2 regions of the Agrobacterium sp. 22-3639C2 genome follow, and region 2 is predicted to be linked to the other one. Evidence: predicted binding sites of a transcription regulator. Region 2 holds the regulator's gene; the other holds the start of a gene.
What was found. The regulator HrcA, encoded in region 2, represses chaperone genes, less so after heat shock. The targets are predictions, from matches to a motif close to GTTAGCACTCNCNNNNNGNGAGTGCTAAC.
Positions count from the first base shown of each region.

Region 1 (7,132 bases), 340 kb from region 2:
CCGTGCGGACCTTGCGGATTTTCTCCCACTTCGCTTCCAGCGCGTCGTTGTTCCACTCCGCCGGAATTTCCGGGAACTGGGCGAGATGCACCGATTCCACATCCGGATAGCGCGAAAGCCATGCTTCTTCAGTGGTGAAGGGCAGCATGGGCGCAAGCCATGTGACGAGGCAATCGAACAGCTTGGCGATGACCGACAGCGATGCACGGCGCTTCAGCGACGACGGCGCGTCACAATAAAGCGTGTCCTTGCGGATGTCGAAGTAGAAAGCCGACAGCTCCACATTTGCGAAATCGATCAGGGCGCGGGCGATCTTCTTGAAGTCGAAGGCGTCGTACCCGTCGCGCACGACCTTATCCAGCTCGGACAGGCGGTGCAGCACCAGCTTTTCCAGTTCCGGCAGATCGGCATAGGCGATCTCCTCGCCCTTGTCGTGGGCAAGCGTGCCGAGCATCCAGCGCACGGTGTTGCGCAGCTTGCGATACGCGTCGATATTGGTCTGGATGATGGCCTTGCCCAGACGCTGGTCTTCCCAGTAATCGGTCGTCATGACCCACAGGCGCAGGATATCCGCGCCGGACTCTTTCATCACGTCCTGTGGTGCAACAACGTTGCCGAGAGACTTGGACTGCTTGCGGCCCTGCTCGTCCATGGTGAAGCCATGGGTGACGACGGCGTTATAAGGCGCGCGGCCACGCGTCGCGCAGCTTTCCAGCAGCGACGAATGGAACCAGCCGCGATGCTGGTCCGAGCCTTCGAGATAGACATCCGCCGGCCACTTCATGTCCGGGCGGTCTTCCAGCGTGAAGGTATGGGTGCAGCCGCTATCGAACCACACATCGAGGATGTCCATGACCTGCTGCCATCTGGCGTGGTCATGGTCATTGCCGAGGAAACGTTCCTTGGCGCCTTCGGCGAACCAGGCATCCGCACCTTCAGCCTCGAAGGCCTCGAGGATGCGGGCGTTGACAGCCTCGTCGACCAGAACCTCACCCTGCTCGTCGGCGAAGACCGCGATCGGCACGCCCCAGCTGCGCTGGCGCGACAGAACCCAGTCGGGCCGACCTTCGATCATGGCGCGCAGGCGGTTCTGGCCGGATGCCGGAACGAAACGGGTCTGGTCGATGGCATCAAGCGAACGCGAGCGCAGCGTCGTCCCGTCGCCCAGTTCCTTGTCCATATAGACAAACCACTGCGGCGTGTTGCGGAAGATCACCGGCTTCTTGGAGCGCCAGCTATGCGGATAGCTGTGCTTCAGACGGCCGCGCGCGAACAGGTTGTTGGCCGCGATCAGCGCCTTGATGACGCGCTCGTTGGCATCGCCCTTCTTGCCGTTATCATCCATGACGCGGGCCGCACCGCCTTCGGCAGACGGGCCGAAACCGGGTGCGTCCTCGGTATAGAAACCGTCATCGCCAACGGGGAACGGGATGGCCGGCGAAACGCCGCGCGCTTCCAGCTCACGCTGATGCGCGGTCCAGACGTCAAAGTCCTCGCGGCCATGGCTCGGCGCGGTGTGCACGAAGCCCGTGCCTGCATCGTCGGTGACATGGTCGCCATCGAGAAGCGGAACCGGGAAATCGTAGCCAAGCGACGCCAAAGGATGGGCGCAGGTGATGGCGGCCAGTTCTTCAGCTTTCACATCGCGCACGAACTTGAAGGTCACCTTCGCCTTGGCAGCAGCCTCATCGGCAAGCTTTCTGGCGAAGATCAGCTTTTCACCCGGCTGCGGACCGAAATCGTTCTGCGCGCTTTCGACTTCGAACAGGCCATATTCGACCCTCGAGGAGAAGGCGATGGCGCGGTTGCCGGGGATGGTCCACGGCGTGGTTGTCCAGATGACGACAGAGACGCCGGAAAGAGCTGGCGCAGCGTCCTTCACCGGGAACTTCACCCAGATCATGTCGCTTTCAACGTCGTGATACTCGACCTCGGCTTCCGCCAGCGCCGTGCGCTCGACAACCGACCACATGATCGGCTTGGAACCGCGATAGAGCTGGCCGCTCTTGGCGATCTTCAGCAGTTCGCCGGCGATGCGGGCTTCCGCGTGGAAGTTCATGGTTGTGTAGGGGTTTTCGAAGTCACCCTCGATGCCGAGGCGCTTGAACTCTTCCGACTGAACCTTGATCCAGCCAGCAGCGAACTCGCGGCACTCCTTGCGGAATTCGTTGACCGGAACCTCGTCCTTGTTCTTGCCCTTGGCGCGGTAGGCTTCCTCGATCTTCCATTCGATCGGCAGGCCGTGGCAATCCCAGCCAGGCACGTAATTGGCGTCGAAACCGCGCATCTGGAACGAGCGGGTGATGACGTCTTTCAGGATCTTGTTCAGCGCATGGCCGATGTGGATGTTGCCGTTGGCATAGGGCGGGCCATCATGCAGCACGAATTTCTCGCGACCGGCGGCGGATGCGCGGAGCTTTTTATACAGGCCCATTTCCTGCCAGCGCTTCACCGTTTCCGGTTCTTTCTGCGGCAGGCCGGCACGCATCGGGAAATCCGTCTGCGGCAAATAGAGGGTCGAGGAATAGTCGAATTTTTCTGCGGTGTCGCTCATAATTGTACCGTTGTTGCGCGCCGTGTCGGTCGCGCCGTCTCAATTTCAAAGAGGGCAAATACGGAAAGCGCCATGTCAAATGCCATGACGAGCGCCAAAATCCCGGACCTTCCGGCTCTTCAGAGCGGGCGGAAGGCCGGGCCAATAATTCGGCCTATCTGAACTTTAAACAGCAACCGGTATTGGGACATGGCCGGTTGTTTATGCGGTTTTCCGGCAAAAAGGAAGTGAAAAGCGACGACAATCCGGGACAGGATTATCTGCCCGCTCAAAATGCTATCTTCGCATCCAATTCACTGAGCGGCCGCACGCCTGACAGCATCGCCCGCGCCTCTTCCTCATCCCGCCTGATCTGCGCGACCAGCGGGTCCAAGCCGTCAAATTTCAGCTCGTTACGCAGGTGCCCGAAGAAGGATACCGAACACACCTCACCGTAGAGATCACCGGAAAAATCGAAGACGTAGGTTTCCAGAAGTGCCGCACCGTTATCGGTGACCGTCGGGCGGTAACCGAAGCTTGCAACGCCATCGTAAATCGCCCCGTCGGGGCGGCGGAACCGCACGGCATAGATGCCGGCTTTCAGCTCCGTTTCGGGTGAAAGCGCCATGTTGGCCGTTGGGTAACCCAGAGTTCGCCCCAGCTTCTGGCCGCCGATGACTTCACTTTCCACCGTGAAACGATACCCGAGTTGTCCGGCGGCACCTGCCACATCTCCTTCGCACAGAAGCGAGCGGATACGGCTCGAGGAGACGACATCCGCGCCCTCGTCGCGAAAGGCATCCACGAGCGTCACGTCGAAGCCGTTGCGCTTGCCGGCCGCCATCAGAAATGCCGGGCCACCTTCGCGGCCCTTGCCGAAATGAAAATCAAAGCCGGTGACGACTGCGCTGGCGCCCAGCCAGTCGACCAGAATGGAATTGACGAACTCTTCCGCCGAGCGCTGCGAAAACTCGCGGTCGAAGGGGTATTCGATGACCGAGCGGAAACCGATGGCCTCGAGAATACGTGCCTTCAACGGCGCAGGCGTCAGGCGGAAGACCGGCGTTTCGGGGCGGAAGACGGAACGGGGATGCGGTTCGAAGGTCAGCACCAGTGCCGGTACGCCACGCGCCTCGGCCAGTTCCAGCGCACGGTCCAGAACGGCACGGTGGCCGCGATGCACACCATCGAAATTGCCGATCGCGATGACGCCGCCGCGCAAGCCTTCAGGCAGCGGCTCCTTTTTTTCATTGCGATGAAAGACGGTCATTGCAGTCGATCCATTGTTTACGCCGGCTTACGCCAGACGTTTCCTAGGCAAGGCGGGGCATCCACCAGCCGGGAGCCGCGCCCTGCCCCTTCAGATAGGCGTTCAGAAGCGCCTCGTCCGTCTGGCCATTCAGCGTATATTCGGCGGCGTGAATGCCGCCGCTGATATAAAGAAGGTTGAGGCCGCTCGCAATTGCGCCCTTCACATCCGTCGGCATGCCATCGCCGATGGCGAGCACGCGATCCTTCGGGAAATCGCCGCGCACTTCTTTCGCCGCCGCGAGGCAGGCTTCATAGATCGGCGCGTGCGGTTTGCCGGCAATACGGACTTCGCCGCCAAGCTGTTCGTAATATGCGGCCATGGCGCCGGCGCAGGGAATGATGCGCTCGCCGCGCTCTACCACCAGATCGGGGTTGGCGCAGATCATCGGCGCCTTGCGGGCGATGAAGCCTTTCAACATTTCCGTATAGTCTTCCGGCGTTTCCGTCTCGTCATCGAAGAAACCGGTGCAGACGACGGATTCCGCTTCCGCCTCGCCGACCCGTTCGACATCGAGACCTTCCAGCAGCGGCATGTCACGCTCGGGGCCGAGCAGAAAGACTTTTCTTGGGCCTTCCGCGATCAGGCCCCGGGTGACGTCTCCCGATGTGATGATGCGGTCATAGGCCTCATCCGGCACGCCGAGAACGCGAAGCTGGGCGATGACACCGGGGGCCGGACGCGGCGAATTGGTGATGAGCACCACGGTCTTGCCGGCCTTGCGCGCGTCGTGCAGCGCAACCGCCGCATCCGGGAAAGCGCTAACGCCATTATGCAGCACGCCCCAGACATCCGAAAGAACAACGTCGAACCCATCAGTGATTTCGCCGAGGGTGAGAATGCGATGGGCCATGATATGCTTTCCGGGTGCGAAAAAAGGGTGTGCGTCACATGGCAAAGCAGGACGCCGATGGCAAGGAAAAAAGCGGTGCCAGACCTGCCTCCGGCCCACCGGCCACCATCCGAACATAAAACCCCTCTACGCCAAAAACGAAGGTTGCCTGAAAAAGAGCGATCTGTCCTCGCCCGTCAGAGCGTGGAAATTTTCTGTCATGGAACGCTGGTAACCATAGGCCGTGAAATTTTTCCGGCAGTGCGTTCTTGACTCCGGGGGGACGCCTCCTTATCTCGGCTTTGCTGGCACTCCAACAAGAGGAGTGCTAACACCCATCACGTGAACCTGCAAAAGGTTCCTGAAGTCATTTGATCGAGGGATTAGGCAATGACAAGCACCAATTTCCGCCCGCTTCATGATCGCGTCGTCGTTCGTCGCGTTGAGTCCGAAGCAAAGACCAAGGGCGGCATCATCATTCCCGATACCGCCAAGGAAAAGCCGCAGGAAGGCGAAATCGTCGCCGTCGGTTCCGGCGCTCGCGATGAGGCCGGCAAGGTCGTCGCTCTCGACGTCAAGGTTGGCGATCGCGTCCTGTTCGGCAAGTGGTCGGGCACCGAAGTCAAGCTCGACGGCGAAGACCTTCTGATCATGAAGGAAGCCGACATCATGGGTATCATCGGCTGATTTCGCCGCACCCATCGTTTCCTTAAATTTCAAGCCGGACCCCGTCCGGCCATTCGAAACCAGGAGTTTTGAAAATGGCAGCCAAAGAAGTCAAATTCGGCCGCACAGCGCGCGAAAAGATGCTCAAGGGCGTCGACATTCTCGCTGATGCAGTGAAGGTCACCCTCGGCCCGAAGGGTCGTAACGTCGTTATCGACAAGTCCTTCGGCGCACCGCGCATCACCAAGGACGGCGTTTCTGTCGCCAAGGAAATCGAACTCGAAGACAAGTTCGAGAACATGGGCGCACAGCTCGTTCGCGAAGTTGCCTCCAAGACCAACGACATCGCCGGTGACGGCACCACCACCGCAACGGTTCTGGCCCAGGCCATCGTTCGCGAAGGTGCAAAGGCAGTTGCTGCCGGCATGAACCCGATGGACCTCAAGCGCGGTATCGATCTGGCCGTTGCAGAAGTCGTCAAGGACCTTCAGGCCAAGGCCAAGAAGATCAACACTTCGGAAGAAGTTGCACAGGTCGGCACGATCTCTGCAAACGGCGAGCGTCAGATCGGTCTCGACATTGCTGAAGCAATGCAGCGCGTCGGCAACGAAGGCGTCATCACCGTTGAAGAAGCCAAGACCGCTGAAACCGAACTCGAAGTCGTCGAAGGCATGCAGTTCGACCGCGGCTACCTGTCGCCTTACTTCGTGACCAACCCGGAAAAGATGGTTGCGGACCTCGAAGACGCATACATCCTTCTGCACGAAAAGAAGCTCTCGAACCTCCAGGCCATGCTGCCTGTTCTCGAAGCTGTCGTTCAGACCGGCAAGCCGCTCGTCATCATCGCTGAAGACGTAGAAGGCGAAGCCCTTGCAACGCTCGTCGTCAACAAGCTGCGTGGCGGCCTCAAGATCGCTGCCGTCAAGGCTCCTGGCTTCGGCGACCGCCGCAAGGCCATGCTGGAAGACATCGCCATCCTGACCGGTGGTACCGTCATTTCCGAAGATCTCGGCATCAAGCTCGAAAGCGTTACCCTCGACATGCTCGGCAAGTCGAAGAAGGTTTCGATCTCCAAGGAAAACACCACGATCGTTGACGGTGCTGGCCAGAAGTCCGACATCGAAGGCCGTGTTGCCCAGATCAAGGCGCAGATCGAAGAAACCACTTCCGACTACGACCGCGAAAAGCTGCAGGAACGTCTTGCCAAGCTCGCTGGCGGCGTTGCCGTGATCCGCGTTGGCGGTTCGACGGAAGTTGAAGTGAAGGAAAAGAAGGACCGCATCGACGACGCTCTCAACGCGACGCGCGCTGCTGTTCAGGAAGGCATCGTACCGGGCGGCGGCGTTGCCCTGCTGCGTTCTTCCACGAAGATCACCGTCAAGGGTGAGAACGACGACCAGGAAGCCGGCATCAACATCGTCCGCAAGGCTCTGCAGTCTCTGGTTCGCCAGATTGCAGAAAACGCAGGTGACGAAGCTTCCATCGTTGTTGGCAAGATCCTCGACCGGAACGAAGACAACTACGGCTACAACGCACAGACCGGCGAATATGGCGACCTGATCCAGCTCGGCATCGTCGACCCGGTCAAGGTTGTTCGCACGGCTCTGCAGAACGCAGCTTCGGTTGCTTCGCTGCTGATCACCACCGAAGCCATGATCGCCGAACTTCCTAAGAAGGAATCGGCAATGCCCCAGATGCCTGGCGGCGGCATGGGCGGCATGGACTTCTAATCAGTCCTGTCACTGGAATACGAAAGGGCGGTCTTCGGATCGCCCTTTTTTCGTTGCCGCCC
Region 1 covers NZ_JBNWDB010000003.1:293,488-300,619, forward strand. Annotated here, with positions in the region: gene ileS (isoleucine--tRNA ligase) at 1-2,554, opposite strand, end outside; gene ACQZ6D_RS14455 (bifunctional riboflavin kinase/FAD synthetase) at 2,823-3,803, opposite strand; gene ACQZ6D_RS14460 (TIGR01459 family HAD-type hydrolase) at 3,847-4,695, opposite strand; gene groES (co-chaperone GroES) at 5,065-5,361, shown strand; gene groL (chaperonin GroEL) at 5,436-7,070, shown strand.
Region 1: groES (co-chaperone GroES) is a predicted target of HrcA. The motif match lies at 4,979-5,007, and genes of this name have one in related genera.

Region 2 (7,132 bases):
CGTTGACGGAGGCGGTGCCCGGCTCGGGCGCTGCGGCGGTCTCCACCTTCGGGCCACCCTTTGAGACGCCAACCATGGCGGGGCGCAGCACCCGGTCACCGATGGTGAAACCGGCCTGAACCACCTGCAGTACCGTGTTGTTCGGAACTGCCGTGTTCGGAATTTCGAACATCGCCTGGTGGAAATTCGGATCGAATTTCTGGCCTTCCGCATCGATCTTTTTGACGCCATGGCGCTCCAGCGTCGAGAGCATCGAGCGCTCCGTCATCTCGACACCTTCGATCAGGCCGTTGAGACCGGCTTCGCCATTGGTCTTGAGTTCGTCCGGAATGGCTTCAAGAGCGCGGCGAAGATTGTCGGAAACGGCAAGCATGTCGCGCGCGAAAGCGGCGAGAGAATAGGCCTTCGCATCCTTGACTTCGCGTTCGGTGCGGCGACGAAGATTGTCCATTTCTGCTGCAAGACGCAGGAACTTGTCGCGCAGATCGGCATTTTCGGCCCTGAGCAGTTCGATCGGATCGGGCTCGGCAGCTTCCGCCGTCTCTTCCCCTGTAAATGCGGGTTCGACAAACTCTTCGGCGACGTCCGCGTCAGGTCCGGGCTTTTTCGTATCGTCGGTCATGACGTTCTCCAGATTTGAATATTGTTGGTTGCGCCCGATATCGAGGTTTGAAGGGCAAAAATCAAGGCTTGCGGCGAAAAGCTTGCCGCATTCTCTAACCTTGCGGGCTTGTCCTATCTCTGCTTTCGGGAAAGGCGGGCCATAATTTGTGCGGTGTAGTCCACCATAGGCACGATACGGGCGTAATTGAGCCTCGTGGGACCGATGACGCCGACGGCACCCACAACGCGATTTTCCTCATCCCGATAAGGTGCCACGATCAGTGACGAGCCGGACAGCGAGAAGAGCTTGTTTTCCGAGCCGATGAAAATCCTGACGCCTGAGCCACTTTCTGCAAGGTTGAGGATCTCGATGAGGTTTTCCTTGCGTTCCAGATCGTCGAACAGCAGGCGCACACGATCGATATCTTCCTCACCGGCCAGACCTTCCAGCAGGTTGGAGCGTCCGCGTACGATGAGGCGGCCGAGCTTGCCCTCTTCATTGTCGCCCGCCCATATGGCGAGACCACGTTCGATGAGGTCCTGCGCGAGCGTGCCGAGTTCCGACTGCAATTCGGCACGCTGCGTCTGAAACTGGCCCCGCAGTTCCTGCAGCGTCTGCCCGGAAAGATGGGCATTGATGAAATTTGCCGCCTCTGTCAATTGCGATGACGAAATGCCGACCGGCAATTCGATGATACGGTTTTCGACCTGATTGTGGTCCCCCACCAGCACGGCAAGCGCCTTGGTGGGCTCCAGCCGGATGAATTCAACATGCTTGAGAATGACGTCGCTCTTGGCCGTCAGCACCAGGCCAGCACCGCGCGACATGCCTGAAAGCATGCGGCTTGCCTCCGTCAGCAACCCTTCCAGCGATTGCTCGTGGCCGGCGACCGGACCGATCTGACGGTCGATACTGGCTCTCTCATCGGCGGGCAGATCGCCCACCTGCATGAATGCGTCCACGAAGAAGCGCAGCCCCGTCTGGGTGGGCAGTCGCCCGGCGCTGATATGCGGCGAATAGATGAGACCCAGTTCCTCGAGGTCGCTCATGACGTTGCGAACGGAGGCCGGTGAAAGCGACATCGGCAACAGCCGCGACAGGCTGCGCGACCCCAAGGGTTCGCCGGTGTCGAGATAGCCTTCGACGATGCGCCGGAAAATCTCCCGCGACCGTTCATCCAGCAACGATGCCTGATCTTTTGAAAGCGGTGCGGAAAAGCCCATATCATCCGTTCTTTATCGTCAAAACTCTGTCCGTACCAATATAATGCGTTGCACCGCTGCGGCAAAATGGAAATTGGCTTTGCAAAACCCCGGGGCGCGCCTTAGAAGGCAGGAACCAACATGGAGAGTGGATCATATGCGGCCTTCAGGCAGAAAAACCGATCAGATGCGCAAGGTTTCCTTCGAGCGCAATTTCTCGAAACATGCCGAAGGTTCCTGTCTGGTCAAATTCGGTGATACGCATGTGCTCGTCACCGCAAGCCTTGAGGAAAAGACGCCGCCGTGGCTGCGCAACAGCGGCAAGGGCTGGGTCACCGCCGAATACGGCATGCTGCCGCGTTCCACTCATGAGCGGATGAAACGCGAGGCCTCGGCCGGCAAGCAGGGCGGACGCACGCAGGAAATCCAGCGCCTCATTGGCCGCTCGCTGCGTGCAGTGGTCGACCTGCAGGCGCTTGGCGAGCGCCAGATCAGCATCGACTGCGACGTCATTCAGGCCGATGGCGGCACGCGCACGGCCTCCATCACCGGCGCATGGATCGCCCTGCATGATTGCCTGAAGTGGATGGAAACTCGCAACATGATCAAGGTCGAGAAGGTCCTGAAAGACCATATCGCCGCGATCTCCTGCGGCATCTTTGCAAAACAGCCGGTCATCGATCTCGATTATCTCGAGGATTCCTCCGCCGAGACCGATGCGAATTTCGTCATCACCGGCTCCGGCGGCATCGTCGAAGTGCAGGGAACCGCGGAAGGTGCCCCCTTCTCCGAAGAGGAATTCCTGACGCTGCTCGGTCTTGCAAAGGCCGGATGCAGCGAACTGGTCGCCCTTCAGAAACAGGCAATAGCCTGAGCCGACAGGAAAACGTCATGCGCAAGCTCGATACCAGAACGATCGTCGTCGCCAGCCACAACAAGGGCAAGATCGCCGAAATCGCCGACCTGATCGGGCCTTTCGGCTTTTCAGCGAAATCGGCTGCGGAGCTGAACTTCGTGGAGCCGGACGAGACAGGCACCACCTTTGAGGAAAATGCTGCCATCAAGGCGCTTGCGTCTGCGAAGGCGTCCGGCCTGCCGGCTCTTTCTGACGATTCCGGTCTGGTCATCGATGCGCTGGATGGCGCGCCGGGCGTTTACACCGCCAATTGGGCGGAAACGGCTGACGGTACGCGCGACTTCGCCATGGCCATGCAGAAGGTCGAGGATGCGCTTGCCGAACGCGGTGCAACGAAGCCGGAAGACCGCACGGGCCGCTTCGTCAGCGTGCTGTGCCTTGCCTGGCCGGACGGGCATGTCGAATATTTTCGCGGCGAGGTGGAAGGCACGGTGGCGTGGCCACCGCGTGGAACGAGCGGTTTCGGCTATGACCCGATCTTCAAACCGGAAGGTTACGACACCACATTCGGTGAAATGACCGCAGACGAAAAACACGGCTGGAAGCACGGCGATGCGTTTGCGCTCTCCCACCGTGCCCGCGCGTTCAAAAAATTCGTCGAAACCTGTCTGGAGGCATGAACCCGATGACCGGGGAGCACCAACTTTCTGCCCCCGGCGCGTCGCTTCTGCCGGATACGGGCGATCCCGGTTTCGGGATCTATCTGCACTGGCCCTTCTGTGCGGCCAAATGCCCCTATTGCGATTTCAACAGCCATGTCCGCCACCGCCCGGTGGATCAGGACCGGTTCACTGCGGCGTTCCTCAGCGAAATGGCAAAGATGCGGGCGCTCAGCGGTCCGCGTGTCGTTACCAGCATTTTCATGGGCGGCGGCACACCTTCGCTGATGGACCCGCAGACCGTAGGCGCGCTTCTTGATGGCGTTTCGCGCTTCTGGCATGTGCCTGATGGTATCGAGATCACCATGGAGGCCAATCCTTCAAGCGTCGAGGCGGAGCGGTTTCGCGGTTACCGGGCAGCCGGCGTCAATCGCGTCTCGCTCGGCGTCCAGGCGCTGAACGACCGGGACCTGAAGTTCCTTGGCCGTCTGCATGATGTTGCCGATGCGCTTAAAGCCATCCGTCTGGCGCGGGAAATTTTTCCGCGCATGTCCTTCGATCTGATTTACGCCCGCCCGAACCAGACGGTGGCCGAATGGGACGCTGAGCTGAAGGAAGCCGTCTCCTACGCCGTCGACCATCTGTCGCTCTATCAGCTCACTATCGAGGAAGGCACGCCGTTCTACGGGCTGCACAAGGCTGGCAAGCTGATCGTACCGGATGGCGAGCATTCGGCGGTGCTTTATGAAGCGACGCAGGAAATCACCGAGCGTTACGGCATGCCGGCGTACGAGGTTTCCAATCACGCCCGCCCCGGTGCGGAAAGCCGCCATAACCTGACCTATTGGCGTTATGGCGATTATGCCGGTATTGGACCCGGTGCGCATGGACGCCTGACCAATGGCGCCTCCAAGCTCGCCACCGTCACCGAGCGCCATCCCGAAACCTGGCTCGATACCGTCGAGCGTGAAGGCCACGGCATGGTCGATCAGGAGCTTCTCGGCGTCGACGAACAGGCAGACGAACTGCTATTGATGGGTCTTCGCCTGCGCGAAGGCATTGATCTTGCTCGCTGGAGCGATCTCTCCGGCCGCGAACTCGACCCGGAGAAAGAGGAATTCCTCCTGCAACACGGCTTCGTGGAACGGATCGGCAATTCCCGCCTGCGCTGCACCCCTTCCGGCATGCTTATTCTGGATGCCGTGGTCGCCGATCTCGCCTGCTGACCGGCAGCCTGCCTGGTCCTGAGCCAATCAACAACCGAGAAACCAATAAAAAAGCGGCCCGAAGGCCGCTTTTTTCATGCGTTGTTTTCGTTGATCAGGCGCTTCAGCAGCTCAACCTCGTGGCCGAGCTTGGTGTCGCCGGAAATCAGATCCTCGATCTTGCGCACCGCGTGAAGAACCGTGGTGTGGTCGCGACCGCCGAAACGGCGACCGATCTCGGGAAATGAGCGCGGTGTCAGCATCTTTGCCAGATACATGGCGATCTGGCGCGGCTTGACGATGACGCGGGTGCGACGGTTGGAAACCAGCTCCTGCCGCGACACATTATAATGCCTGGCGACGATGCGCTGAATATCCTCGATACGGACGCGCTTGGCCTCCCCACTGCCGACGAGGTGCGACAGCAGCTCATCGACACGGTCAACCGAGAGGTTCGGCTCGAAAGAGCGTCTGAACATCAGCTGGTTGAAGGCGCCTTCAAGCTCGCGTCCGCTCGCCGTCACGCTTTTGGCCACATGGGTCAGTATTTCGTCCGAAATCTCGAAAGACGGATCGTCCTGACGTGCAGAACCCATGCGACGGTTGAGCATTTCGTAGCGCATGTCGTAATCGGGACCTTCGATCTCGATGGCCATGCCACCCTGAAGGCGCGAACGGACACGCGGATCAAGCGATTCCAGCTCCCACGGCGCGCGGTCAGCGGCCACGACAACCTGCTTGGCGCTGTCGAGCAGCATGTTCAACAGGTGGCAGAATTCGTGCTGGATCATCTTGCCCTGCAGGAACTGCATGTCGTCGATGACGAGAAGGTCGATATTGCGCAGGGTGTCTTTCAGCGTCAGCGCATCATTGTCGCGGATCGCGGTCGCAAAACGCCACATGAAATATTCGGCCGTCAGATAGACCACACGCGGGTTGCGCGGGCTGTCGATGGCGGCATTGGCAATCGCCTGCAGAAGGTGTGTCTTGCCAAGCCCGACACCCGCATGAATGAACAGCGGATTGAAGCGCACAGCACCGGCACCCGCTTCAGCGATCGTCTTTGCCGCCGCAAGCGCGACGCGGTTGGACGAGCCCTCGACAAAAGTGTCAAAGGTGAAACGTGTATCGAGCGGCGAACCGAACAGCGGCCCGGAGCTACCCTGCCGCAGCGTCGCCTGCGCCGCCGCAGGCTGTGCAGAAGGTGCTGTCGCCGGCTGCGACGGAATGAAGGACTTGTTGCGCGCAACCGCGCCCATGTCCTGAACGGGCTGCACCCGTTCCTCGACCTGCGCGGGGCGGGCCGGGCGGCTGGCGGAGCGGACAAGAATTTCCACCTTCAGCACGTCCGGATCCTCGCTTTGGACGAGACTGGTGATCAGATCCATATAACGGTTGTTGATCCAGGACTTCAGAAAGGTCGTCGGAACGGTAAAACGGACGACGCTTTTCGAAACGGTGTGGAGTTTGAGCCGTGCAAACCAGCTTGCATAGACCTCGGGACCAACCTGTGCCTTCAGCCGCGCGCTAAAACGTTCAAACAGCGCATCGTGCTTCATTGCCGATTTATCCCCTGCCGCTTCTGAGCAAGCTGCATCACGAGCCTGTGGTGCGCGGTCCCCATCGGCCACCGCACCCATCGCCAAATTCAATTGCATATTGCCGCCTTTCAAATTGCCAATCATAGCCTGACGATCAAAAAACGATCGCCAGAGATCCCCCTCGTATTATTTCCCGCCTCCAGCACTCCCCTCGAAAGAGCGTCAAAGACTACTACTTGTTTGCGAGCCGGTTATCCCATTTCCCTCCCCTTCATGGAGAGGCCTGCGACACGCTAAAAACGCTCCTTTCGCTACAACTGTAAGGCGCATTCTTAAGGACAAAAAGCTCCAGCCCGTTCCGAGACCGAAACGGCACAAAAAGCTCAATGACCTGAGAAAACGGACCTCGAAAGGCCCGCCAGCAAGAAGGTGAATATCGTCGATACGATCATCGAGATAATCTGTGGACTGAGATCCGCACCCCTTGTTGAAATGCATTTAGGCAGGATCGTGGGGAGAGATCAATGGCGTTTTTTCTGCAAAAACTCAGATCGACCATTGACTCGCAATGGTCGTTTTGCATCACCGGCAAGGTCCGAAGCAGAATCGCTTATGAATCAATGAGATTCAATTTTGGCATTTTTCGATAGCCCGTTTTGGCAAAAAAATAAAAATCTTCTTGACTCAAAACTGGCTGCGACTTCCGTAGAGAAAGCTTCCCATTTTTCGGGAGACCTCCGGCAATCCATTGTTTTTATTCAGTTTTTCTTGTCGCTCATCTGACACGCGTTTGTCACGTTACGGCAGGAATGATTAACGTAGGGTTAGAATCACAAAAAGCCCGGTCAAAAGACCAGGCTTTTTGAATAGTTAATTGTGATTAGCCGGATTAGGCGGAAAGAGCCTTAACGCGCTGGGCAAGACGCGACACCTTACGGGATGCCGTGTTGCCATGCAGAACGCCACGCGTCGCTGCGCGCTGGATCTCAGGCTGAGCTGCCTTCAGAGCTTCGGTGGCTACTGCCAGATCGCCCGAAGCGATAGCTTCCTCGACCTTGCGGATGA
Region 2 covers NZ_JBNWDB010000003.1:633,925-641,056, forward strand. Annotated here, with positions in the region: gene grpE (nucleotide exchange factor GrpE) at 1-622, opposite strand, end outside; gene hrcA (heat-inducible transcriptional repressor HrcA) at 736-1,827, opposite strand; gene rph (ribonuclease PH) at 1,964-2,680, shown strand; gene rdgB (RdgB/HAM1 family non-canonical purine NTP pyrophosphatase) at 2,698-3,342, shown strand; gene hemW (radical SAM family heme chaperone HemW) at 3,348-4,547, shown strand; gene dnaA (chromosomal replication initiator protein DnaA) at 4,622-6,085, opposite strand; gene rpsT (30S ribosomal protein S20) at 6,957-7,132, opposite strand, start outside.